One region of the Citrobacter sp. Cm046 genome, then DNA from elsewhere that is predicted to be linked to it. Evidence: predicted binding sites of a transcription regulator. Region 1 holds the regulator's gene; each other region holds the start of a gene.
What was found. The regulator CRP, encoded in region 1, controls carbon source genes, mostly activating them, when cyclic AMP is high. The targets are predictions, from matches to a motif close to ATGTGANNNNNNTCACAT.
Positions count from the first base shown of each region.

Region 2: the regulator CRP is predicted to act here: its motif matches at 4,546-4,563, upstream of aaeR (HTH-type transcriptional activator AaeR).
Region 3: the regulator CRP is predicted to act here: its motif matches at 3,357-3,374, upstream of serC (3-phosphoserine/phosphohydroxythreonine transaminase).
Region 4: the regulator CRP is predicted to act here: its motif matches at 3,571-3,588, upstream of ldtB (L,D-transpeptidase).

Region 1 is NZ_JAOWGP010000026.1:16,231-22,282, forward strand. It holds gene OGX98_RS00980 (NUDIX hydrolase) at 1-233, shown strand, start outside; partial or broken gene OGX98_RS00985 (hydrolase) at 269-1,337, shown strand; gene OGX98_RS00990 (YheU family protein) at 1,334-1,552, shown strand; gene OGX98_RS00995 (phosphoribulokinase) at 1,607-2,476, shown strand; gene OGX98_RS01000 (OsmC family protein) at 2,564-2,971, opposite strand; gene crp (cAMP-activated global transcriptional regulator CRP) at 3,281-3,913, shown strand; gene OGX98_RS01010 (YccS/YhfK family putative transporter) at 3,965-6,052, shown strand.
Region 2 is NZ_JAOWGP010000029.1:4,622-10,673, forward strand. It holds gene OGX98_RS01555 (NAD-dependent succinate-semialdehyde dehydrogenase) at 1-1,190, opposite strand, end outside; gene aaeB (p-hydroxybenzoic acid efflux pump subunit AaeB) at 1,279-3,246, opposite strand; gene aaeA (p-hydroxybenzoic acid efflux pump subunit AaeA) at 3,252-4,184, opposite strand; gene aaeX (p-hydroxybenzoic acid efflux pump operon protein AaeX) at 4,192-4,395, opposite strand; gene aaeR (HTH-type transcriptional activator AaeR) at 4,581-5,510, shown strand; gene tldD (metalloprotease TldD) at 5,609-6,052, opposite strand, start outside.
Region 3 is NZ_JAOWGP010000034.1:170,291-176,342, reverse strand. It holds gene cmk ((d)CMP kinase) at 1-581, opposite strand, end outside; gene aroA (3-phosphoshikimate 1-carboxyvinyltransferase) at 764-2,047, opposite strand; gene serC (3-phosphoserine/phosphohydroxythreonine transaminase) at 2,118-3,206, opposite strand; gene OGX98_RS05640 (DUF421 domain-containing protein) at 3,420-4,112, opposite strand; gene ycaO (30S ribosomal protein S12 methylthiotransferase accessory factor YcaO) at 4,249-6,009, shown strand.
Region 4 is NZ_JAOWGP010000034.1:84,557-90,608, forward strand. It holds gene OGX98_RS05250 (phosphoethanolamine transferase) at 1-320, opposite strand, end outside; gene mntS (manganase accumulation protein MntS) at 597-725, opposite strand; gene mntR (manganese-binding transcriptional regulator MntR) at 912-1,385, shown strand; gene OGX98_RS05265 (anion transporter) at 1,382-2,491, shown strand; gene ldtB (L,D-transpeptidase) at 2,554-3,474, opposite strand; gene OGX98_RS05275 (ABC-F family ATPase) at 3,696-5,291, shown strand; gene OGX98_RS05280 (glycoside hydrolase family 31 protein) at 5,378-6,052, opposite strand, start outside.

The sequences.
Region 1 (6,052 bases):
TGCCCGTTTACTGTTTACCGGATACCTTTACTCATGGTCAGCTCCAGGAAGCCACTGAGGTAATCCTTGGCCAGTCCATTCAGCGTAAAAGTCTGATCCGCCGCTTTGAAGCATCAGGCATGTTTGAAGATACCGGTGAAAGTATGGCGACAGGCACGCGAAAAGCCCGTTTATGGCGGCGTAAACCCGGCGTGGATATCCATCTTTTCTCGCGTAACCTACTGACTGACTAAGCGTAAACTTACATATTGACTAACCCGCAGGCCTTCTGCGCGGTATAGTTGCTCATTCCGTTTATTGATTGCTCTGGTGTTATGGTTGAAATCACTCCTACAGAAATGACCCCATCCGCCGACGATTCACGAGAATTCCGTCCGATGCGCGGGATCCGTAATCGCCATCTACAGACGATGCTACCGCGTTTGATTCGCCGTAAAGTGAAGTTCGACGCCCACTGGCAGCGGCTCGAGTTACCTGATGGCGACTTTGTCGATCTGGCCTGGAGTGAAGATCCACAGCAGGCAAAACATAAACCGCGTCTGGTGGTTTTTCACGGCCTGGAAGGCAGCCTGAATAGTCCATATGCTCATGGACTGATTGAAGCGGCGCAAAAGCGCGGCTGGCTGGGTGTGGTGATGCACTTTCGCGGCTGTAGCGGAGAACCGAATCGCCTGAACCGAATTTATCACTCCGGCGAAACCGAAGACGGCACCTGGTTTTTACACTGGCTGGAACGTGAATACGGCCGCGTACCAACTGCGGCGGTAGGTTATTCGCTCGGCGGCAATATGCTGGCATGCCTGCTGGCAAAAGAAGGGCGAGACATTCCGATAGATGCGGCGGTTATCGTATCCGCACCTTTCGTGCTCGAAGCCTGTAGCTACCATATGGAGAAAGGTTTCTCCCGGGTCTATCAGCGCTATCTGCTCAATCTTTTAAAAGCCAATGCCTCACGTAAACTCGAAGCCTATCCAGGCTCACTGCCGGTCAGTCTGGCGCAACTGAAATCCCTGCGCCGCATTCGCGATTTTGACGATCTCATCACCGCCAAAATCCACGGTTTTGCCGATGCTATAGACTATTATCGTCAGTGTAGTGCCATGCCGTTATTGAATCAGATCGCCAAACCGACGCTGATTATTCATGCCAAAGACGATCCTTTTATGGATCATCATGTGATCCCCAAACCGGAAAACCTGCCATCGCAGGTGGAATATCAGTTAACCGAACACGGCGGACACGTCGGATTTATTGGTGGCACATTGCGCCATCCTGAGATGTGGCTGGAGTCCCGTATCCCAGACTGGCTGACAACATACCTGGAGGCGTCATCATGATGATCCCGTGGCAGGATATCTCCCCGGAAGCACTGGACAACCTGATTGAAAGCTTTGTCTTGCGTGAAGGCACCGATTATGGTGAACATGAACGCTCGCTCGAACAAAAAGTCGCCGACGTCAAACGCCAACTACAATCTGGTGAAGCCGTGCTGGTGTGGTCCGAACTGCATGAAACGGTCAACATTATGCCGAGGAAACAGCTTCACGAGTAATCCGCTGCCGACGGCTGACTATAATAAAAAAACCAACCTATTTATGGAGTTGTTATGTCTGCCAAACATCCGGTGATTGCGGTAACAGGATCCAGCGGCGCGGGGACCACCACCACCAGCCTCGCGTTTCGTAAAATTTTCGCGCAGTTAAATCTGCGTGCTGCCGAGGTGGAAGGTGACAGTTTTCATCGCTATACCCGCCCGGAAATGGACATGGCGATCCGCAAAGCGCGCGATGCCGGACGGCATATCAGCTATTTCGGCCCCGAAGCCAATGACTTCGGCCTGTTAGAACAAACCTTCATTGAGTATGGTCAGGCAGGAAAAGGCCAGTCGCGTAAATATCTGCACACTTACGACGAAGCCGTTCCGTGGAACCAGGTTCCAGGTACGTTTACCCCCTGGCAACCACTACCTGAGCCGACTGACGTTCTGTTCTACGAAGGACTGCACGGCGGTGTCGTTACTCCGCAACAAAATGTGGCGCGACATGTCGACCTGCTGGTTGGCGTTGTGCCAATCGTCAACCTGGAATGGATTCAGAAACTGACCCGTGATACCAGCGAGCGCGGACACTCACGTGAAGCGGTGATGGACTCGGTCGTGCGTTCAATGGACGACTACATCAATTACATCACTCCACAGTTTTCCCGCACGCATATTAACTTCCAGCGTGTGCCAACTGTCGACACCTCCAATCCCTTTGCGGCCAAGAGTATTCCGTCACTGGATGAGAGCTTTGTGGTGATTCATTTCCGCAACCTGGAAGGGATCGATTATCCCTGGTTGCTGGCGATGCTGCAGGGTTCATTCATCTCCCACATCAATACGTTAGTCGTACCGGGTGGCAAGATGGGGCTGGCAATGGAATTGATCATGCTGCCGTTAGTGCAACGACTGATGGAAGGAAAGAGGATCGAGTGAAGTGTTGCCGGATGGCGGCTGATGCCTTATCCGGCCTACGGGTTTACATCATGCAGGCCTGATAAGTATGACGCCATCAGGCGTGCATTACGAAGCAGCAATCACTTCATAGGAATGGGTGATATTCACCGCTTTTTCCAGCATCAACGCCACGGAGCAATATTTCTCAGCCGAAAGATCTACCGCGCGGGACACGGAGGCATCTTTCAGGTCATGGCCGGTGACAATGAAATGCAGATTGATATGGGTAAAAAGACGCGGTGCTTCTTCACGACGTTCAGAGGTGAGTTTCACTTCACAGTTGGTCACATCCTGGCGACCCTTTTGCAGGATCGACACCACATCAATTGCGCTGCAACCACCCGCAGCCATTAACACCATTTCCATCGGGCTCGGCGCTTTATCACCGGAGTTACCGTCCATCAGAATTTGGTGGCCAGAGGCGGACTCACCAAGGAAGGTTAACCCCTCAACCCACTTTACACGCGCTTGCATATTTCGTAACTCCAATGTTTCAATTTTCCTGACAGATTACGCGCACATAACAATTCTCGCAACGGAAGGCGACCTGCGTCATGCTGAAGCGAGACACCAGGAGACACACGGCGAAAGCTATGCTAAAACAGTCGGGATGCTACAGTAATACAATGACGTACTGCATGTATGCAGAGGACATCACATTACAGGCTGCAGTGCACTTTTTAGCAGCCCCCTTCCCAGGTAGCGGGAAGCACATTTTTGCAACCCCAGAGGCAGCGTCGTTTTCTGGCTCTGGAGACAGCTTATAACAGAGGATAACCGCGCATGGTGCTTGGCAAACCGCAAACAGACCCGACTCTCGAATGGTTCTTGTCTCATTGCCATATTCATAAGTACCCATCGAAGAGCACGCTGATTCACCAGGGTGAAAAAGCGGAAACGTTGTATTACATCGTTAAAGGCTCAGTGGCAGTGCTGATCAAAGATGAAGAAGGGAAGGAAATGATCCTCTCTTATCTGAATCAGGGCGATTTTATTGGCGAACTGGGCCTGTTCGAAGAAGGCCAGGAACGTAGCGCCTGGGTACGAGCTAAAACCGCATGTGAAGTCGCTGAAATTTCATACAAAAAATTCCGTCAGTTAATCCAGGTGAACCCGGATATTCTGATGCGTCTGTCTTCCCAGATGGCTCGTCGTCTGCAAGTTACGTCCGAGAAAGTGGGTAACCTTGCCTTCCTCGACGTGACAGGCCGTATCGCCCAGACGCTGTTGAACCTGGCGAAACAACCTGATGCGATGACTCACCCGGACGGCATGCAGATCAAAATCACCCGTCAGGAAATTGGCCAGATCGTGGGTTGCTCCCGTGAAACCGTTGGTCGCATCCTGAAGATGCTGGAAGATCAAAACCTGATCTCCGCGCACGGTAAAACCATCGTCGTTTACGGCACACGTTAATTCCGCCAAAATGGCGCGTTACTCAGTAATGCGCCATTTTTGTTTACACTGATGTGGCGAAGACTGATTTATCACCCCGAGATCAACTACGCACTACGACAGACGCTGGTGCTGTGTTTACCTGTGGGTGTCGGTCTTATCATCGGTCAACTACATCTGGGGCTGCTTTTCTCCCTCGTCCCAGCCTGCTGCAACATTGCCGGTCTTGACACCCCACATAAACGCTTTTTTAAACGCTTAATTATTGGTGCGTCGCTGTTTGCCGGATGCAGTTTGATCATGCAACTACTGCTGGCGCAGACCATACCGTTACCGCTGATCCTCACCGGCCTGACGCTTATTCTCGGCGTAACTGCAGAGTTAAGTCCTCTGCATGCACGATTGTTGCCCGCCTCGCTCATTGCTGCAATTTTCACGCTTAGCCTTGCCGGGAACATGCCCGTCTGGGAGCCACTGTTAATCTATGCGCTGGGTACATTGTGGTACGGTCTGTTCAACTGGTTCTGGTTTTGGCTGTGGCGCGAGCAGCCGCTACGTGAATCACTCAGCCTGCTATACCGCGAACTGGCCGATTACTGTGAGGCTAAATACAGTCTGCTGACCCAGCACATCGATCCTGAAAAAGCGCTGCCTCCGCTGCTGGTACGCCAGCAGAAAGCAGTCGATCTCATTACCCAGTGTTATCAGCAGATGCACATGCTGTCGGCGCATCACAACAATGAGTACAAACGCCTGCTGCGTGCCTTTCAGGAGGCTCTGGATTTACAGGAGCATATTTCCGTCAGCCTGCATCAACCGGAAGAGGTGCAGAAACTGGTCGAACGCAGCCATGCAGAGCAGGTGATTCGCTGGAATGCGCGAACTGTCGCCGCCCGACTACGAGTGCTGGCAGATGACATTTTGTATCACCGCTTGCCTACGCGATTTTCAATGGAAAAGCAGATTGGCACCCTGGAAAAAATTGCCAGGCAGCATCCGGATAATCCCGTTGGACAGTTCTGCTACTGGCACTTTAGCCGCATTGCCCGCGTTCTGCGTACCCAGCGCCCGCTTTATGCCCGGGATTTGATGGCTGATAAGCAGCGCCGATTGCCGTTGCTCCCTGCTCTGAAAAGCTATTTGTCGTTTAAATCCCCTGCGCTGCGTAATGCGGGGCGTATCAGCGTCATGTTAAGTATCGCCAGCCTGATGGGTAGCGCCTTACATTTGCCAAAACCATACTGGATCCTGATGACGATATTGTTCGTCACGCAAAATGGCTACGGCGCAACCCGGGTGCGTATTCTGCATCGCTCGGCAGGTACTCTCGTTGGGCTTATCATCGCTGGCGTCACATTGCACTTCCATATCCCCGAGGGTTTCACGCTGGCGGCTATGTTGCTTATCACTTTGGTGAGCTACCTGATTATCCGCAAAAACTACGGCTGGGCCACAGTAGGTTTTACTGTCACGGCAGTGTATACCCTGCAACTACTGACGCTGAATGGGGAGCAGTTTATCGTACCGCGCTTTGTCGATACGGTGATGGGCTGTTTGATCGCCTTTGGCGGCACACTCTGGCTGTGGCCGCAATGGCAGAGCGGCCTGCTGCGTAAGAACGCCCACGATGCGCTAGAATCCGATCAGGAAGCCATTCGCCTGATTCTCAGCAACGACCCGCAGGCTACACCGCTGGCATATCAGCGTATGCGGGTTAATCAGGCGCATAACACTCTGTTTAACTCACTGAACCAGGCGATGCAGGAACCAGGGTTTAACTCACACTATCTGGCAGATATGAAACTGTGGGTTACGCACAGCCAGTTTATTGTCGAGCACATTAACGCGATGACCACTCTGGCAAGGGAACATACGATGCTGACGCCGGATTTAGCACAGCGGTATCTGGAATCCTGTGAAATTGCTATCCAGCGTTGCCAGCAGCGGTTGGAGTATGACGGGCCGGGAAGTTCCGGCGATGTGAATATTCTCGAGTCTTCGGAAATGCTGTCCCAAGGCCCGTTAAGCACCCTGGAACAGCATCTGCAACGTATACTTGGCCACCTGAACACCATGCACACCATTTCGTCGGTAGCATGGCGTCAAAGGCCGCATCATGGCATCTGGCTTAGCCGCCGGTTGCGAGACATGAAGGGTTAA
Region 2 (6,052 bases), on a different contig from region 1:
CTAAAGCGGAAACAGGCCGCGACGGGTCCGAAAGTTTCTTCACGGGCAAGTTTCATCTCTTCGTTGCAATTGCTCAGTACCGTTGGCTGCCAGAAGTTACCGCCCAACGAATGCGCTTTTCCTCCCGCCAGAACCGTCGCACCTTTTGCAATAGCATCTTCAACATGTTCCCGCACTTTATCTACTGCCGAAGGCTCGATCAGCGGGCCAACCACCACACCGTCATCCAGACCATTACCCACCTTCAGCGCCTGGACAGCATCCGCCAGTTTGCGGGTAAATTCGTCATAGATGGATTCCTGAATATAGAAGCGGTTAACACTAACGCACACCTGACCCGCATTACGGAATTTGTTAGCGATGGCCCCCTGCACCGCGGCATCAATATCGGCATCATCAAACACAATGTATGGGGCGTTGCCGCCCAACTCCATCGAGACTTTTTTCATCGTGTCGGCCGCGTTACGCACCAGCGTTTTTCCGACAGCGGTGGAGCCGGTAAAGGAAATTTTACGCACTTTATGGCTAGCCATAATTGCATCACTGATTTCCGGGGTATTGCCCGCGACAGCGTTAAGCACCCCATCGGGCACACCAGCCTTTTTCGCCAGCGTTAGCAGCGCAAACGCGCTGAGCGGCGTATTGTTGGCCGGCTTAATCACCCCGGTACATCCCGCAGCCAGCGCGGGCCCAAGTTTGCGTGTCAGCATCGCCATCGGGAAGTTCCACGGAGTGATCGCAGCGACTACACCAACAGGTTCACGGGTAGCGAGAATTCGCGAGCCTGGTTTAATCGGAGGGATAATCTCACCATTAGCGCGTTTGGCCTGCTCCGCAAACCACTGAATAAAGCTGGCGGCGTACTCAACTTCACCTTCGGCTTCTTTCAGCGGCTTCCCTTGTTCAATGGTCATCAGACGCCCCAGCCAGCTTTTGTTTTCGAGGATCAGTTCATACCAGCGATAGAGGATTGTCGAACGCTCTTTCGCCGTTTTTTCGCGCCACGCCGGAAAAGCGTTTGCGGCAGCAGCAATCGCCTCTTCAGTCTGCTGCTTACCCGCCTTCGCCACCTTTGCAATGACCTCCCCCGTCGCCGGATTTACCACATCAAAGGTGGTATCCAGGGTCTTCCACTGCCCATTAACCAGATATCCCGTCTGAAAAAGTTCACTCTCCTGCAGTCCAGGCATAGTTTTTTCCTCCTGATGTCATGGCTTACGCACATCGAATAAGTATAGCCATAAAAAAACCGACGCTTCTGGCGTCGGTTTTTAACTCTTAACTGCTGGTCAGGGCGTGCTGATATTTGTGCAGCATACCCGTAAGCCGTTTTACAGGCTCCGTCACCTGAGGCGGGGCTTCCCAGATGTTTAATTTTTCCTGATAGATATCAAGCTCCTCAAGCAGCTGACTAAAGTAGCGTCGGCGTTTGTCGTCATTTCCAGCTGAAATAACGTGATCGGCAGTACGACGGAGCTGACGATGAAACGCAGATAAATCCTCATTTACCGGTACAGGTGCATCACGCAGACGCTGGTGAGCGATGATCATCGTCAGCGCCAGACGAAACTTCGCCAGATCGCCGGGAAATTTATTCATCAGTAAAAACAGTTGCTGATAGAGCGCCGGAAGGTGATTCTCTTTTCGACGAACCACATTAGTGGTCATAGCGGAGACTGCGGCTGAAACAAACTGATTGAGCAGCACGCGACCTGTTCTGTCACGGGAGTTATCACGCACCAACAGAATCACAATAAACGCCAGCACACATCCCACAAGCTGCCCCAGCGCACTGTCGAGGAACTGGCTAAAATGGAACGTCATCGGGTTATCCAGCACGATAATGTTAATCGTGCTCGCCAGCGCCCCCATGGAGCCCAAACGCCGCTTCTGTACCTCGATACCGAGGAAAAATCCCAGCACAGCAAGGCTCAGGCACAGTAACAACATACTTTGCTGGGTATTGGGGATAATCACCAGAAAATAGAGCGCCCCCAAAGGTAATGCTGCCAGCGTGCCGTAGATAAAGTCTATCGCTACCATACGTGGATTGGGTAAACGCATTGCCAGTGAGGTAACGACCGCAATCATCACCATCGCGCCACTACCTGACGTCCAGCCGGTCCACAGCCAGAACAAGGTTCCCAGCACACAGGAAAGCGTGGTACGCCAGAAGTTGACCATCGCATGGTGACGTTCGGCGGATTCCACTTTCACTACCGGCTCACCCTGCAGGATCTCTTCTTCAATCGCACTAATTTTGGTATTGCTGACAACACCGCGTTTGAGCAGCAGGTAGCGTGTCGCAGCACCTGCCCAGCTATATATCGTCACCGGCGTGTCACGCTCGCCGGTCCAGACAATCACGCGCCGCATCCGCTTGAGTTGCTTATGTACGTCCTGCACCGTTTGAACTGGCGTATCAAACAGCTCACGGAAGGTGTCCGTAATCAGGTCCGGTCGCGTGTTCTGGATAAGATAGGTTTCACAGGATTGAGTAATGAGCGTCAGCGACAACGTGTTCAATGCTTTAAGTCTGCGGTTGGCGCGTACCCAGCGTGAGGACTCCATGTTCAGGTTGCTGCGCATACCTTCCAGCGCCGCAGTACGACGGACTAAATCCCCCCAGGCTTTATCCACTTCTTCACTGTCGCCGTGCTTAATGCACAGTTGCATAAGTTGATACTGCGCCACCAGAAGGCTGTCCAGCTCGACATCGATCTCCTGCTTCACTGAACGGGGTGAAAAGAGCAGATCGGCTACAATAGCGCAGACGATCCCCATCACGATCTCGCTGCAGCGTTCGAGCGCAAATTGCGGCGTCAGCAATGGTTCCGCCTGAATGGTAATGACGATTATCAGCGCCGTGTAGCCCGAAAGCCCCCAGGCATAGGAGTTCTCGATCTTCACCAGCGAGGAGAGCCAGGTACAAAAACCGGCCCAGATGCAGCACACCAGGATCATCAGCAGCGGCGCACGGATCATGCTGATAATAATGATCAGTGCGGCAATACAGCCAATAAATGTTCCGACAATACGAAGCATACCGCGATAACGGATAGCGCCAGAATAGGGTTCTCCACCCGCAGCAAAGGCCGGGCCAGCCGCCACAATTGCCGCAGTCAACACCGCCCAGCGCGGTGTCTCAAGTTGAAAGTGAAAGCCAACAAACAGCGCCAGCACAATGGCGCATGCCAGTTTTACCGCAAAGCGGATATGCTGATTGGCAATGGAGAAAATACCCATCACGATTAACCAAACTCGCGCAGGCGATGCGCTATTTTACGGAAAAACGACTCCTGGCTGGCATCGCGATCCTGCTTACCAGTAATGACGACGGTGGCCGTAGTACCGGCCGGCCACAGGGTGCCTTGCTGCTCATCCAGACGAATACGCACCGGCACACGCTGTGCCAGACGTACCCATTCAAGATTGGAATCAATGGTCGCCATACCTTTTGCATCCTGCGTACTGCTGGCATTCGTTACACCAGCCGCTACGCTATCAACGGTGCCTTTCAATACCTTATTACTGCCAAGTGGTGTTATTTCAGCACGATACCCCGGACGAACACCTTCCAGCTTGGTCTCTTCCATATAAGCCAGCACATAAAAAGAGTGCTGTTTTACCAACGCTACCGCCGTGGAGCCGCGGGTAATAAACTCGCCAGAATAGACGTTAAGGTTAGTCACCCAACCGTCGGCTGGGGCGCGAATGACCGTTCGTTCAAGATCCAATTTCGCCAGGTCGCGTGTCGCCTGCGCCTTTGCAAGCTGGTGCAATACGGTTTGCAATACGTTATTGGACTGGTCAATCTCTTCACGAGACATTGCCTGAACGCCAAGCCGGTTACGACGACCCGCTTCCTGGCGCTTTTCCTGTGCCAGTACCTGATAATAGGCGACATCCGCTTCAGCCTGTTCGAGGGCTTTCTTATAGCGCGGTTGGTCGATAGTGAACAGGACCTGATCCTTTTTCACCAGTTGGTTATCATGAACGTTAACATCAGTGATTAAGCCCGCGACATCCGGTGCAATTGCCACAACATCAGCACTGAAACGTGCATCACGCGTCCACGGCGATTCGGTGTAGTAGACCCATGCGCGGAAAATGGCGATAAAGGCCAGAATGACCAGTATGAGAGTCATGGCCGTGCGGGAGAGTTTTCTTGTTAGTGTTTTCACTTCAACCTCAAACGAACAGGCGCGTTATTAAATAGAAAAGACAGCAATACAGCGCGGTATTAAACAGAGCCGGATGCCAGACAAAATCATAGATGCCAGTCGGAACTAGCATCCGGCGCACCAGCCAGAAAATCGCCAGTGACAAAAGCAATTCGAAAAATATCGGTGGGAAGGAAAGACCAAACACCACGATAACGGGAAACAGACTCATGTTGACCTTGGTAGCTTAAGAGAGTGCAGATGATTGATTTTTTTAGCGTATGTCACCGCAGAGAAGGGCAAGGATTAGCCAGGCGAGAGCGACACAGCAGTTATTTGAATAATAATATATTAACGTAACTGTTATGCTGTTATCTATATTATGTGATCTAAATCACTTTTAAGCCAGAGTGAACAATGGAACGATTAAAACGAATGTCGGTGTTTGCCAAAGTTGTCGAGTTAGGCTCCTTCACCGCCGCCGCGAGACAGCTTCAAATGAGTGTTTCATCGATAAGCCAGACGGTATCAAAACTGGAAGATGAGCTACAGGTTAAGCTGCTAAACCGCAGCACACGTAGCATTGGGCTTACCGAGGCGGGTAAGATTTATTATCAGGGCTGCCGCAGAATGCTGCACGAAGCGCAGGATGTTCACGAGCAGCTTTATGCCTTTAACAACACGCCAATTGGTACCCTGCGAATTGGCTGTTCTTCAACCATGGCACAAAATGTCCTTGCCGGACTGACGGCAAAAATGCTGAAAGAGTACCCTGGCCTGACGGTAAATCTGGTCACCGGCATCCCGGCACCAGACTTAATCGCCGATGGCCTGGACGTCGTTATCCGTGTGGGTGCGTTGCAGGACTCGAGTCTTTTTTCGCGTCGCCTGGGGACCATGCCGATGGTGGTCTGTGCCGCGAAAAATTACCTCGCCCAATTCGGTACCCCGGAAAAACCCGCCGACCTCAGTAATCATTCCTGGCTGGAATACAGCGTACGACCCGATAATGAATTTGAGCTTATTGCCCCGGAGGGGATTTCTACTCGCCTCATCCCACAGGGACGCTTCGTAACCAATGACCCTATGACGCTGGTGCGCTGGCTGGCCGCAGGCGCGGGAATTGCCTATGTCCCGCTGATGTGGGTGATCAATGAGATCAATCGTGGCGAAGTGGAGATCCTGTTGCCCCGTTATCAGTCAGACCCGCGTCCGGTTTACGCCCTGTATACCGAAAAAGACAAGCTACCACTCAAGGTGCAGGTGGTGATTAACTATCTCACGGATTATTTTGTCGATGTGGCACAGTTGTTTCAGAGGATGTATGGCAGGGGCAAAGAAAAATAGAGGACTGTCCAGCCGGAGCAGCATTTATGTCCCCCATCCAGCAAAATGCCCGATAGCACAATGCTTATCGGGCATACAGCAGGTATGAATCCGGAGATTTAAGCAGTGCCGCCCACGGTCAGGTTATCCACCTTCAGCGTCGGCTGACCAACGCCCACCGGCAGACTCTGCCCTTCTTTACCGCAAACACCAACGCCGTTATCCAGTTTCAGATCGTTACCCACCATGGAAATCTGCTGCATCGCTTCAATACCAGAACCGATAAGCGTCGCGCCTTTCACCGGTTTGGTGACTTTACCGTTTTCAATCAGGTACGCTTCAGAGGTTGAGAAAACAAACTTCCCGGAAGTGATATCCACCTGACCGCCGCCGAAGTTAGGTGCATAAATCCCATATTCGACAGACTCGATAATTTCCTGCGGCGTGGATTTCCCTGGCAGCATATAGGTGTTGGTCATACGCGGCATTGGCAAGTGCGCATAAGATTCACGACGTCCGTTACCTGTCGGCGCCACACCCATCAGACGCGCATTCAGTTTGTC
Region 3 (6,052 bases), on a different contig from region 1:
ACTAATGGCGCTACAGCACGATTACGATCGCGGTCGTCGCGTTCTTCGATCTCGGCCAAAAGGCGTTCAAAGTTAACACTAAAGCCCTTCTCCTGCAACTGTAGCATACGTCGATGCGCACGTTCTTGCGAGGACGCGTCCAGAAAAATTTTCACCGGTGCGTCAGGGAACACCACTGTCCCCATATCACGTCCGTCAGCGATCAATCCCGGCGCTTCGCGAAAGGCGCGTTGGCGACGTAAAAGTGCTTCACGAACACGAGGAAACGCAGCCACCTGAGATGCAGCATTAGCCACCTCCTGGGTGCGGATTTCACCGCTAACATCTTCACCTTCCAGAATAACTTCCAGATTGCCGTCTGTTGAGATAAAGCGCACATCCAGATGCGACGCAAGCGGGACCAGCGCATCTTCAGAAGCGACATCAACATGGTGATGTAACGCCGCGAGCGCCAGTACACGATAAATCGCGCCAGAATCTAACAGATGCCACTGCAATGCTTCCGCCATTGCCTTGCACAAGGTGCCTTTACCTGCACCGCTTGGGCCATCAATGGTAATAACCGGGGCAATTGCCGTCATCTTTTTCTCCTTAAACAGGCATACCGTTAACGTGAACGCCGCGCATTATACGCGCCAACGTCAACGATCGTTATCTTTGTGTGAAAAATACAGAGTCATTGAAGCTGAGTGTAGAATAAATGGACAATCGGGGATGTCAGAAAGCGTAAGAATGTGCCGCACCCGATGGTGCGGCGATCAAATCAGACAGGCGTACTAATACGCGCCAGCTGTTCAAAGTAATCCGGGAAGGTTTTTGCGGTACATTTAGGGTCAAGAATAGTAACTGGCGTATCAGATAACGCCACCAGAGAGAAACACATCGCCATACGGTGATCGTTATAGGTCGCGATGTCCGCGAATGTTAACGATGCTGGCGGTGTAATACGGATAAAATCATGCCCCTCTTCCACTTCAGCACCAACTTTACGTAACTCTGTCGCCATTGCGAACAGACGGTCGGTCTCTTTGACACGCCAGTTGTAGATATTACGTAAGGTCGTCGTACCTTTAGCAAAAAGCGCTGCGGTGGCAATGGTCATTGCCGCATCCGGGATGTGATTCATGTCCATATCAACAGCGTTTAATTCGCCGCGCGTACAGGCTATGAAGTCGTCCCCCCAGGTAATAGTCGCGCCCATTTTTTCCAGCACATCAGCGAAACGAATATCGCCCTGCATACTATTGCGGCCAATCCCAGTGACTTTTACTGTACCGCCTTTAATCGCTCCGGCAGCGAGGAAGTAAGAGGCTGATGACGCATCCCCTTCTACCAGGTAATGACCCGGAGACTGGTACTGCTGCCCCCCCTGCACCACAAAGCGCTGGTAATTCTGGTTCTCAATTTCAATACCAAACGTTTTCATCAAATTCAGTGTGATGTCGATGTAGGGTTTTGACACCAGTTCGCCTTTAATCGCGATCGTCGTATCCTGCGGTGCCAGCGGTGCGGTCATCAATAACGCTGTCAGGAACTGGCTGGAAACACTGCCGTCAACCTCTACCTGCCCGCCAACAAAACCACCGCGCAGACGTAAAGGCGGATAGTTTTCCTGCTCAAGGTATTCAATCTCTGCTCCACCCTGGCGTAGCGCATCTACCAGATGACCAATCGGGCGCTCTTTCATGCGCGGTTCACCCGTCAGCACGATATCATTATTTCCCAGACACAGCGCAGCAGCTAAAGGGCGCATCGCGGTTCCGGCATTGCCGAGGAACAGTTCGACAGCGCCTTCGGCATGTAATGGGCCACCATTGCCAGTAATTTCACAGCGAGTGCGATCGGCTGAAAGGGTATAGCTAATCCCTAACGCGTTCAGAGCATTGAGCATATGGCGAACATCATCGCTGTCCAGCAGGTTTGTCAGGACAGTAGTACCATTCGCTAATGCAGCCAGCAGCAAAGCGCGGTTAGAAACACTTTTGGATCCAGGCAGATTGATGGTGCCATCCACCCGCGCAATGGGTTGTAACGTCAGGGATTCCATGAAACTTAACTCTCAAAAACAGACATAAAAACCCCACAGGCTGGCTGCGGGGATGAAAAGAAACAACAAATTAACCGCGGCGACGCTCGAAATCGATCATGAAATCGGTCAGCGCTTTCACACCTTCAAGCGGCATGGCATTGTAGATAGACGCTCGCATACCGCCGACAACCCGATGTCCTTTCAGCGCATGCAAACCCGCTGCGAACGACTCTTCCAGGAAGAGTTTATCCAGCGAGCTGTCAGCTAACTGGAACGGTACGTTCATGCGTGAGCGGTTAGACTTCGCGACATCATTGCGGTAGAAGTCACTGTTATCAATCACGCTATACAGTAGCTCTGCTTTTTGCTGGTTAATTTTATCCATAGCATTAACACCACCCTGTTCTTTCAGCCATTTAAAGACCAGACCAGAAAGATACCAGGCAAAAGTCGGTGGTGTATTGAACATGGAGTCATTGTCGTTCAGTACGGTGTAGTCAAGGATCGACGGACAGGACACGTGGGCTTTACCCAGTAAATCTTCACGAACGATAACAATCGTCAGCCCTGCCGGACCGATATTCTTCTGTGCACCAGCATAGATAACGCCATAGCGGCTAACATCCAGCGGGCCGGAAAGAATGGTGGAGGATAGATCCGCCGTCACCACCACATTGCTGGCAAACTTCGGCGTTTCATCGATCGCAATGCCATCGATGGTTTCATTCGGACAATAGTGCAGGTACGCCGCGTTATCAGAAAGCTGCCATTCGCTCATTGGCTTGACAGCACGCAGGCCGTCAACGGTAACTTTGGCATCAATAACATTCGGCGTGCAGTACTTTTTCGCTTCTTTAATAGCACTGGCTGCCCAATAACCGGCATCAACGTAATCCGCCGTAGTTTTATTACCCAGAATATTTAATGGGATACCGGCAAACTGCCCACGACCACCACCATGGCAGAACAACACTTTATAGTTGGAGGGGATACTGAGAAGATCGCGAAAATCCTGCTCGGCTTCCTCTGCGACCTGAATAAACTCTTTACCCCGGTGGCTAATTTCCATTACCGACGTGCCAAGACCATTCCAGTCACAAAGATCCTGTTGAGCCAGTTTAAGTACTTCTGCCGGTAGCATTGCCGGACCTGAACTAAAATTGAAGACCTGAGCCATTTCCCCTCACCACGTTGTGTTGTTATCCGATCAACATCCTGTCGTTACGATAATTCCTGTGACAGACATTGGGTATAAGTTATTCCTGTGGATATCGGTTTTATCATTCAGTGACACGCGCCGCAATGGGTAAAAATGACCAGGGTAAAAATGAGCGATGCATCACACAACAGAATCTATCGGATTGACGGAAAAAAACCGAGATTTTCGCTGTCAGGTGACGCGTTTTGCCCGGCTGGCCTTCGACCATTCTGGATTTGCACAGCGCGGACATAATTGATGATCGCCCGCACTCATTTGGATCACTTCACTACAACGTACGCAGGCATAGTCTCCCGCTTCAGGTACAACCTTAAATCGTTGTGTGCAGTGTTTGGGAAGAATGCTTAGTCCGGGTTTGATCTGTTTATCCTCGAAAAAATAGACGCTAATCTGCCCGTTCGTTTCAAGAATCGCCAGCCTGACCTGCCCAAGTTGCTCGACACCATTGAGACGTAGCTCCATAAAGAATTCGAATTCCGTCATATTGGCGTTGTGAAGCTTTGACCATGCCAGTTCGCCATCCTCAACGATGACCACTGGCTTGCCTTCCAGCAAATCCTCCAGCTTTTCGCTATGTGCCATTAACCACATCACTAAACGATAAAGCAGCGCCAGGGTCATAAAAACCACCAGTACCGGAAGCATAGGGACATCGTCATAGAACGCCACATCACCCGCAGCTGAACCCAGCGTCAAAATAATCAGCACTTCAAAAAGTGACATCTGACGAACGCCACGCCGTCCTGTGAGCTTTAAGAAAAGGAAAACTAATATAAAGGTATAGAGGCTACGCAGAGCAACCTCGCCAAGAAAATCCATTGGCACCTTATCAAGAGCCATACGCTGCAAATCAAATGCTTTCATTCTTACGCTCTAAACGTTGTGGACTGTGTGAAAGCATAGCCAATACTTTTATTTACGCCGCAGTGGTAGCGGCGATAGCGCCATTCATTTAAAACCCGTATCATTGCGCGCTTTCCGTACGACAAAAGTGATTTTCATGACGCAAACATTTATCCCCGGCAAAGATGCCGCTCTGGAAGATTCCATCGCCCGCTTCCAGCAAAAATTGCTCGACCTCGGTTTCCATATTGAAGAAGCTTCATGGTTAAACCCCGTTCCTAACGTCTGGTCTGTACATATCCGCGATAAAGAGTGCGCACTGTGCTTCACCAACGGTAAGGGCGCGACGAAAAAAGCAGCGCTGGCTTCCGCGCTGGGTGAATATTTTGAGCGTCTGTCCACTAACTACTTCTTTGCTGATTTCTGGTTGGGTGAAACCATCGCTAACAGTCCGTTCGTGCATTATCCGAACGAAAAATGGTTCCCGTTGACCGAAGACGACAACGTTCCGGAAGGTCTGCTGGATCCGCGTCTGCGCGCATTCTACGATCCAGAAAATGAACTGACCGGAAGCATGCTTATCGATCTGCAGTCAGGCAATGAAGAACGCGGTGTCTGCGGCCTGCCGTTTACCCGCCAGTCTGATAACCAGACCGTCTATATTCCGATGAACATTATCGGCAACCTGTACGTATCTAACGGGATGTCCGCCGGTAACACGCCTAATGAAGCGCGCGTTCAGGGTTTGTCTGAGGTCTTTGAACGTTATGTGAAGAATCGTATTATCGCGGAAAGCATCAGCCTGCCGGAAATTCCTGCCGACGTGCTGGCGCGCTATCCGGCGGTTGTCGAGTCCATCGCCAAACTGGAAGCGGAAGGTTTCCCGATTTTCGCGTATGACGGCTCTCTGGGCGGCAAATACCCAGTAATCTGCGTGGTTTTGTTTAACCCTGCCAATGGCACCTGCTTTGCTTCATTCGGCGCACATCCTGATTTTGGCGTGGCACTGGAACGTACAGTCACCGAACTGTTACAAGGCCGTGGTCTGAAAGATCTCGATGTGTTCACTCCGCCGACCTTCGACGACGAAGAAGTCGCTGAACACACCAACCTCGAAACTCATTTCATCGATTCCAGCGGCTTGATCTCCTGGGATCTGTTCAAACAGGATGCTGATTATCCGTTCGTCGACTGGAATTTCTCCGGAACCACGGAACAGGAGTTCGCCACCCTGATGGCTATCTTCAACACTGAAGATAAAGAAGTGTATATCGCCGACTACGAACACCTGGGCGTGTACGCTTGCCGCATTATCGTTCCCGGTATGTCTGACATCTATCCGGCTGAAGATTTGTGGTTAGCGAACAACGGTATGGGCGCGCATTTGCGTGAGACAATCCTTTCTCTGCCGGGCAGTGAATGGGATAAAGAAGACTATCTCAATCTGCTCGAACAACTGGATGAAGAAGGTTTTGACGACTTTACTCGCGTGCGTGAACTGCTGGGCCTGGCGACTGGTCCGGACAACGGTTGGTCTACCCTGCGCATTGGCGAGTTAAAAGTCATGCTGGCTCTGGCTGGTGGCGACCTGGAGCAGGCATTGATTTGGACGGAATGGACGATGGAATTTAACGCCTCTGTCTTTAGCGCCGAACGTGCAAACTATTACCGTTGTCTGCAAACGCTGTTGCTGCTGTCGCAAGAAGAAGATCGGCAACCGCTGCAATATCTGAATGCCTTTGTTCGCATGTACGGTGCTGATGCCGTTGAAGCGGCAAGTGCGGCATTGAGCGGAGAAGCGCCTTTCTATGGCCTCCAGCCCGTTGACAACGATCTGCAAGCGTTTCCAGCACATCAGTCTTTGCTGAAAGCCTACGAAAAATTGCAGCGTGCTAAAGCAGCACACTGGTCAAAATAGTGGCAAACAGCCTACTCTGAGTAGGCTTCAACAATTGACTACG
Region 4 (6,052 bases), on a different contig from region 1:
ATCGTCAGGATCTCGGTGGACTCTTCCATGTTGGTCGAGTGCAGCGCCAGCAAGGTATTAAAGTTTGGCGAGCCGTAAGCCTGGCCGAACGGAAAGTACATCGCCGCAATCAATGAACAAATGCCAATCAGCACTTTCTGCGTGCGCGGCGCATAACGCCAAAGTAGCAGCAATATACAGGTAAAAGCGGCGCTATAGAGCAGGCTAAGCGGGTAGCCCAGTGCAAGGTTGATCAGCAGAGACTGTAAGAAATAAAGGCCAGTCCACGGGCTAATAGCTCGGCTACGAGCAATAAGTGAGTCTTTGAGGGTTAAATTCATATGCCACTGTTGCAAAAACGCCATGTGCTTACCCTGGCGCAAAGGGTCATTGCCTGCCTGAGAGAGCGAGAAGAGGGATGAGGTCCGCATCTGCGAGCCGCAATATACGCAGGGCTGCGAAAAGATAGAGTGTGCGCAGGAGAAGGTCAACTACTACAAAGAAATTGTTTTGGGATGGCAGTGGCAAAACGGACAAAAAGAAGGGTTATTGGGGCGTAATCTGTCACCGTAACTACGTTACAGCAGGAAAATGAAGCGGCGTACCGCGACGCCGCATTATTTACTTGAAGGTTTTTCCTGCTCTGGTTTGCTGTTAATCATGTCGCACAGCATAGAGATCAGCATCAACCGTACTTTAAAGGGAGAATGGCTAAACACGCGTATACACCTCTTGAATTCATTCATATGAACCTCCTGACTTCACGATCCCATCAGTCCTTGAGGGATGTCTTTATTATATACAGATATAGCACAGGCTATATTATATAGCTATTGCTAAAACGTTAATTTTTTGTGCCCACGCAACTCTGGTTTACAATGAGCGCTCTCTAATCAGATGCCGTTAACGCGTCACAGTAACGAGGAAGCAGAATGAGTCGTCGCGCAGGTACGCCAACAACAAAAAAAGTGACGCAATTGGTGAATGTTGAAGAACACGTTGAAGGGTTTCGCCAGGTCAGGGAGGCGCATCGACGCGAACTGATTGATGACTACGTTGAGCTGATTTCCGATCTCATTATCGAAGTCGGTGAAGCGCGCCAGGTGGATATGGCGGCACGTCTTGGGGTTTCCCAGCCCACCGTTGCCAAAATGCTGAAGCGCCTGGCGTCAGTAGGATTGATTGAAATGATCCCCTGGCGCGGTGTGTTTTTAACCGCAGAGGGCGAGAAGCTGGCTCAGGAGAGTCGCGAGCGTCATCAGATTGTGGAAAATTTTCTGCTGATGTTAGGGATCAGTCCAGAAATTGCCCGTCGTGATGCGGAGGGCATGGAACACCACGTGAGCAAGGAAACGCTGGAGGCTTTTAGCCGGTTTACGCAACAACATGGAACAGGCTCTGAATGAGTTTTCCTTTACTACGCGCTTTGCAGCGCGATCGCTTTTTCCAGTTGCTAATCATCGTCGGGATTATTCTAAGTCTGTTGACGCCGTTTGCGCCCCGGAGCTGGCCGGGGGCAATTGACTGGCACACGATCATTACGCTCAGTGGTCTGATGCTACTCACCAAAGGCGTGGAGTTAAGCGGTTACTTTGACGTGTTAGGGCGAAAAATGACTCGCCGTTTCAACACGGAACGTCAGCTGGCAATATTTATGGTGCTGGCTGCGGCGTTACTGTCGACGTTTTTGACCAACGATGTTGCTTTATTTATTGTCGTTCCGCTGACGATTACCCTGAAAAAACTGTGCGCTATCCCGGTTAACCGCCTCATCATCTTTGAGGCGCTGGCGGTTAACGCCGGATCGTTGCTGACGCCGATAGGAAATCCGCAGAACATCCTGATGTGGGGACGCTCTGGTCTTTCATTTGCGGCGTTTACCTGGCAAATGGCACCGCTTGCTGGCGCCATGATGCTGACGCTGGTGGTGCTCTGCTGGTTCAGTTTTCCGCATAAAGCCTTGCATTATCATACTGGTACATCTGCGCCTGACTGGCAACCTCGGCTGGTGTGGAGTTGTCTGGTGTTCTATATCGTCTTTTTGACGGCTCTGGAATTGAAGCAGGAACTCTGGGGGCTGGCGATTGTGGCTGCGGGGTTCATGGTCCTGGCTCGTCGCGTGATACTCAGCGTGGACTGGACGTTATTGCTGGTGTTTATGGCGATGTTCATTGATGTACATTTGCTGACGCAATTACCCCTGTTGCAAGGGATAGCTAACCAGATTGGGGCGCTCTCAGCGCCGGGGCTATGGTTGACGGCAATCGGCTTGTCACAGTTTATCAGTAATGTTCCCGGTACGATTTTGCTGTTGAACTATGTGCCACCGACGCAGTTGCTGGCCTGGGCTGTTAATATTGGCGGTTTTGGCCTGTTGCAGGGATCGCTGGCGAATATTATTGCATTACGGATGGCAAACGACCGGCGTATCTGGTGGCGTTTTCATCTGTACTCGGTGCCGATGCTGATATGGGCGATGCTGGTAGGATATGGATTGTTGTTGCTGATGTGATAGCGGCAAAGAGGCAATAAAAAAGGCGGATGATTCATCCGCCTTTTTCGTTTCTGGTCTGCTTAGTTCAGACGAACCGGCATACCGGAACGGTTTTGTACTGCCTGCTCAACGACGGACTGATCAACATCAGACTGACCGGTGATGCTGGTAATGCTCTTGTTCAGGGTAATCGGAACAATTTCCCCGCCTTCGAACTGCGCTTCAGTGGTTGACAGTGGGTTATGCACCTCAATGTAACGGCTACCATCTGGTTCAGTGGTGGCTTTCACTGGTTCATCGATAAACTGTACGCGAGTGCCGACCGGAACATTTTCAAACAGGAATTTGATGTCTTCGTTACGCAGACGCACGCAGCCGTGGCTGACGCGTAGGCCGACGCCGAAGTTAGCGTTGGTCCCGTGGATAGCGTACAGACGACCGATATACAGTGCGTACAAGCCCATCGGGTTATCCGGGCCTGCCGGAACTACGGCTGGCAGCGGTTCACCCGCAGCGCGGTACTCAGCGTGCATTTTCGCCGTTGGCGTCCAGGTTGGACCCGCTTTCTTACGTTCCACTTTGGTGGTCCAGTTGATAGGCGTGTCTTTGCCTAACTGGCCGATACCAATTGGTAAAACGATCACGGTATTGGTGCCTTTTGGATAGTAGTACAGACGCATTTCAGCGCTGTTGATAACAATACCTTCATGTACGGTATCCGGCAGAATCAACTGCTGCGGAATGTTCAGTACGGTACCGCCTTTCGGCAGGAAGGTGTCCACGCCTGGGTTTGCTTCCAGCATGTTGGACAGACCCATCTGGTATTCAGCCGCATAATACTCCAGCGGTTGGGTATTACCTTCAGGGATGGTGATGACCTGGTTCTGGCCAATCAAGCGACTACCATCGGTAGGCAGCGGATACGTGACGGCTGAAGCGGTATTACAAAAACCAACTACCGCGAGCGCCGCCGCGAAAAGCGTTGTCAATTTCATATTCATTTTTGCGAGATTCTGAAGCCAAGCAGGCTAGTGGGTTGAGATTTATGTAGTGTTGGGCACGCATTATATGTGCATTCTGAGCAACAAGGAATTCGGATGTGTACTAAATCACATTTTTTTCCGTTTGCTTTCACTTTATCCCTTCAGCACGAAGGCGCGATCTTATTTTAGAGTTATGGCATAATAAGCGGTTTGTCACATATTTCTTTCAGGATACGCCAGTGTTAGTTTCCAGCAACGTCACCATGCAGTTCGGCAGTAAGCCGCTGTTTGAAAATATTTCCGTCAAATTTGGCGGCGGCAACCGTTACGGCCTGATTGGCGCGAACGGTAGCGGTAAATCCACTTTTATGAAAATTCTCGGCGGCGATCTTGAGCCGACGCTGGGTAACGTTTCACTCGATCCGAACGAACGCATCGGTAAGCTGCGTCAGGATCAGTTTGCTTTTGAAGAGTTCACTGTGCTGGACACCGTTATTATGGGGCACGCTGAACTGTGGGAAGTGAAGCAGGAACGCGATCGTATCTATGCGCTGCCGGAAATGAGCGAAGAAGACGGCTATAAAGTTGCCGACCTCGAAGTGAAATACGGCGAGATGGACGGTTACTCCGCAGAAGCACGTGCGGGCGAATTGCTGCTGGGTGTGGGTATTCCGGTAGAACAACATTACGGACCGATGAGCGAAGTCGCTCCTGGCTGGAAACTGCGTGTGCTTCTGGCACAGGCGCTGTTCTCTAACCCGGATATTCTGTTGCTCGACGAACCAACGAACAACCTGGATATCGATACCATCCGCTGGCTGGAGCAGACGCTGAACGAGCGTGACAGCACCATGATCATCATTTCGCACGACCGTCACTTCCTGAACATGGTCTGTACGCACATGGCGGATCTGGACTACGGCGAGCTGCGTGTTTACCCAGGCAACTACGACGAATATATGACGGCGGCAACGCAGGCTCGCGAGCGTCTGTTGGCAGATAACGCCAAGAAAAAAGCGCAGATTGCCGATCTGCAATCTTTCGTCAGCCGCTTCAGTGCTAACGCGTCGAAATCTCGTCAGGCGACCTCTCGTGCGCGCCAGATTGATAAGATCAAACTCGATGAAGTGAAGGCCTCCAGCCGCCAGAACCCATTCATCCGTTTCGAGCAGGATAAGAAACTGTTCCGTAACGCGCTGGAAGTGGAAGCGCTGGCTAAAGGCTTTGATGAAGGCCCACTGTTTAAAAACTTCAACCTGCTTCTGGAAGTGGGCGAGAAGATTGCCATCCTGGGCGCTAACGGCGTGGGTAAATCAACCATGCTGAAAACGCTGGTGGGTGAACTGCAGCCGGATAACGGTACGGTGAAGTGGTCTGAAAACGCGCAAGTAGGTTACTACGCGCAGGATCACGAATATGAGTTTGAAAACGATCTGACCGTATTCGAGTGGATGAGCCAGTGGAAACAGGAAGGGGACGATGAGCAAGTTGTACGTAGCTTCCTCGGTCGCCTGCTGTTCAGCCAGGACGATATCAAAAAGCCTGCGAAGGTGCTGTCCGGTGGTGAAAAAGGGCGCATGCTGTTCGGTAAGCTGATGATGCAGAAACCGAATATTCTGGTGATGGATGAACCAACCAACCACCTGGATATGGAATCGATTGAATCGCTGAACATGGCGCTGGAAATGTATCAGGGCACGCTGATCTTCGTTTCTCACGACCGCGAGTTCGTGAGTTCGCTGGCAACTCGCGTGATTGAAATTACGCCGGAACGCGTAATCGACTTCACCGGTAACTACGAAGATTATCTGCGTAGTAAAGGGATCGACGGCTAAACATTGTGGCCCGGTGGCGCTACGCTGACCGGGCCAATAGTCTGCCTTGTAAGCCGGGTAAGGCGAAGTTGCCACCCGGCATTCAATTACACCACCCACTCACTCCCGTCTTTACCATTCACCAACAGTTGGCGTTGTTCCCCTATCGGTAACGAAACTTTCAGCGCTTTCCACGCCGGACGATAATCGCCACGGGATTTAACCTTGAGGTTAATGGTTGAACTGTCACATATCATCTCCCATTCAACCCACAAGGCATTACCGTTCTGATAGCCCCAGCTTTCACCATCGTCTTCAAACAGCAGACCTGTTGCCGTTCCCACACCTTTGAGTGGGAACAACTTCAGCTCACGCTTATTGTCTTCCTCTACACTGACGTGACTGATACGTTCGCTGACTGGCAAACCGGCACCTGCACGCACCAGTAGCGGCAGTTTTTCCAGCGGGGCATCGCGGGTGATCCACTGACCGCCGGAGAACCATTCGTGGGTGTAGAAATCGTACCAGCCGGTTTCATTGTCCGGTAACCAGACGCGACGCTGGCGTTGGCCCGCCTCAACCACGCTGGCGACTAAAATATCGCGGCCAAGCAGAAAGTCATCGCACTCTTCGAATGTCTGCTCATCGTGTTCATGGTCGAGGAACGTAGGACGCAGCATTGGTTCGTCGTCGGCATGCGCCTGCCAGAGCAGCGTATAAAAGTAGGGCAGCAGACGGTAACGTAGTTCAATCGCGCTGCGAATGGCCGGGGTGACGCCTGG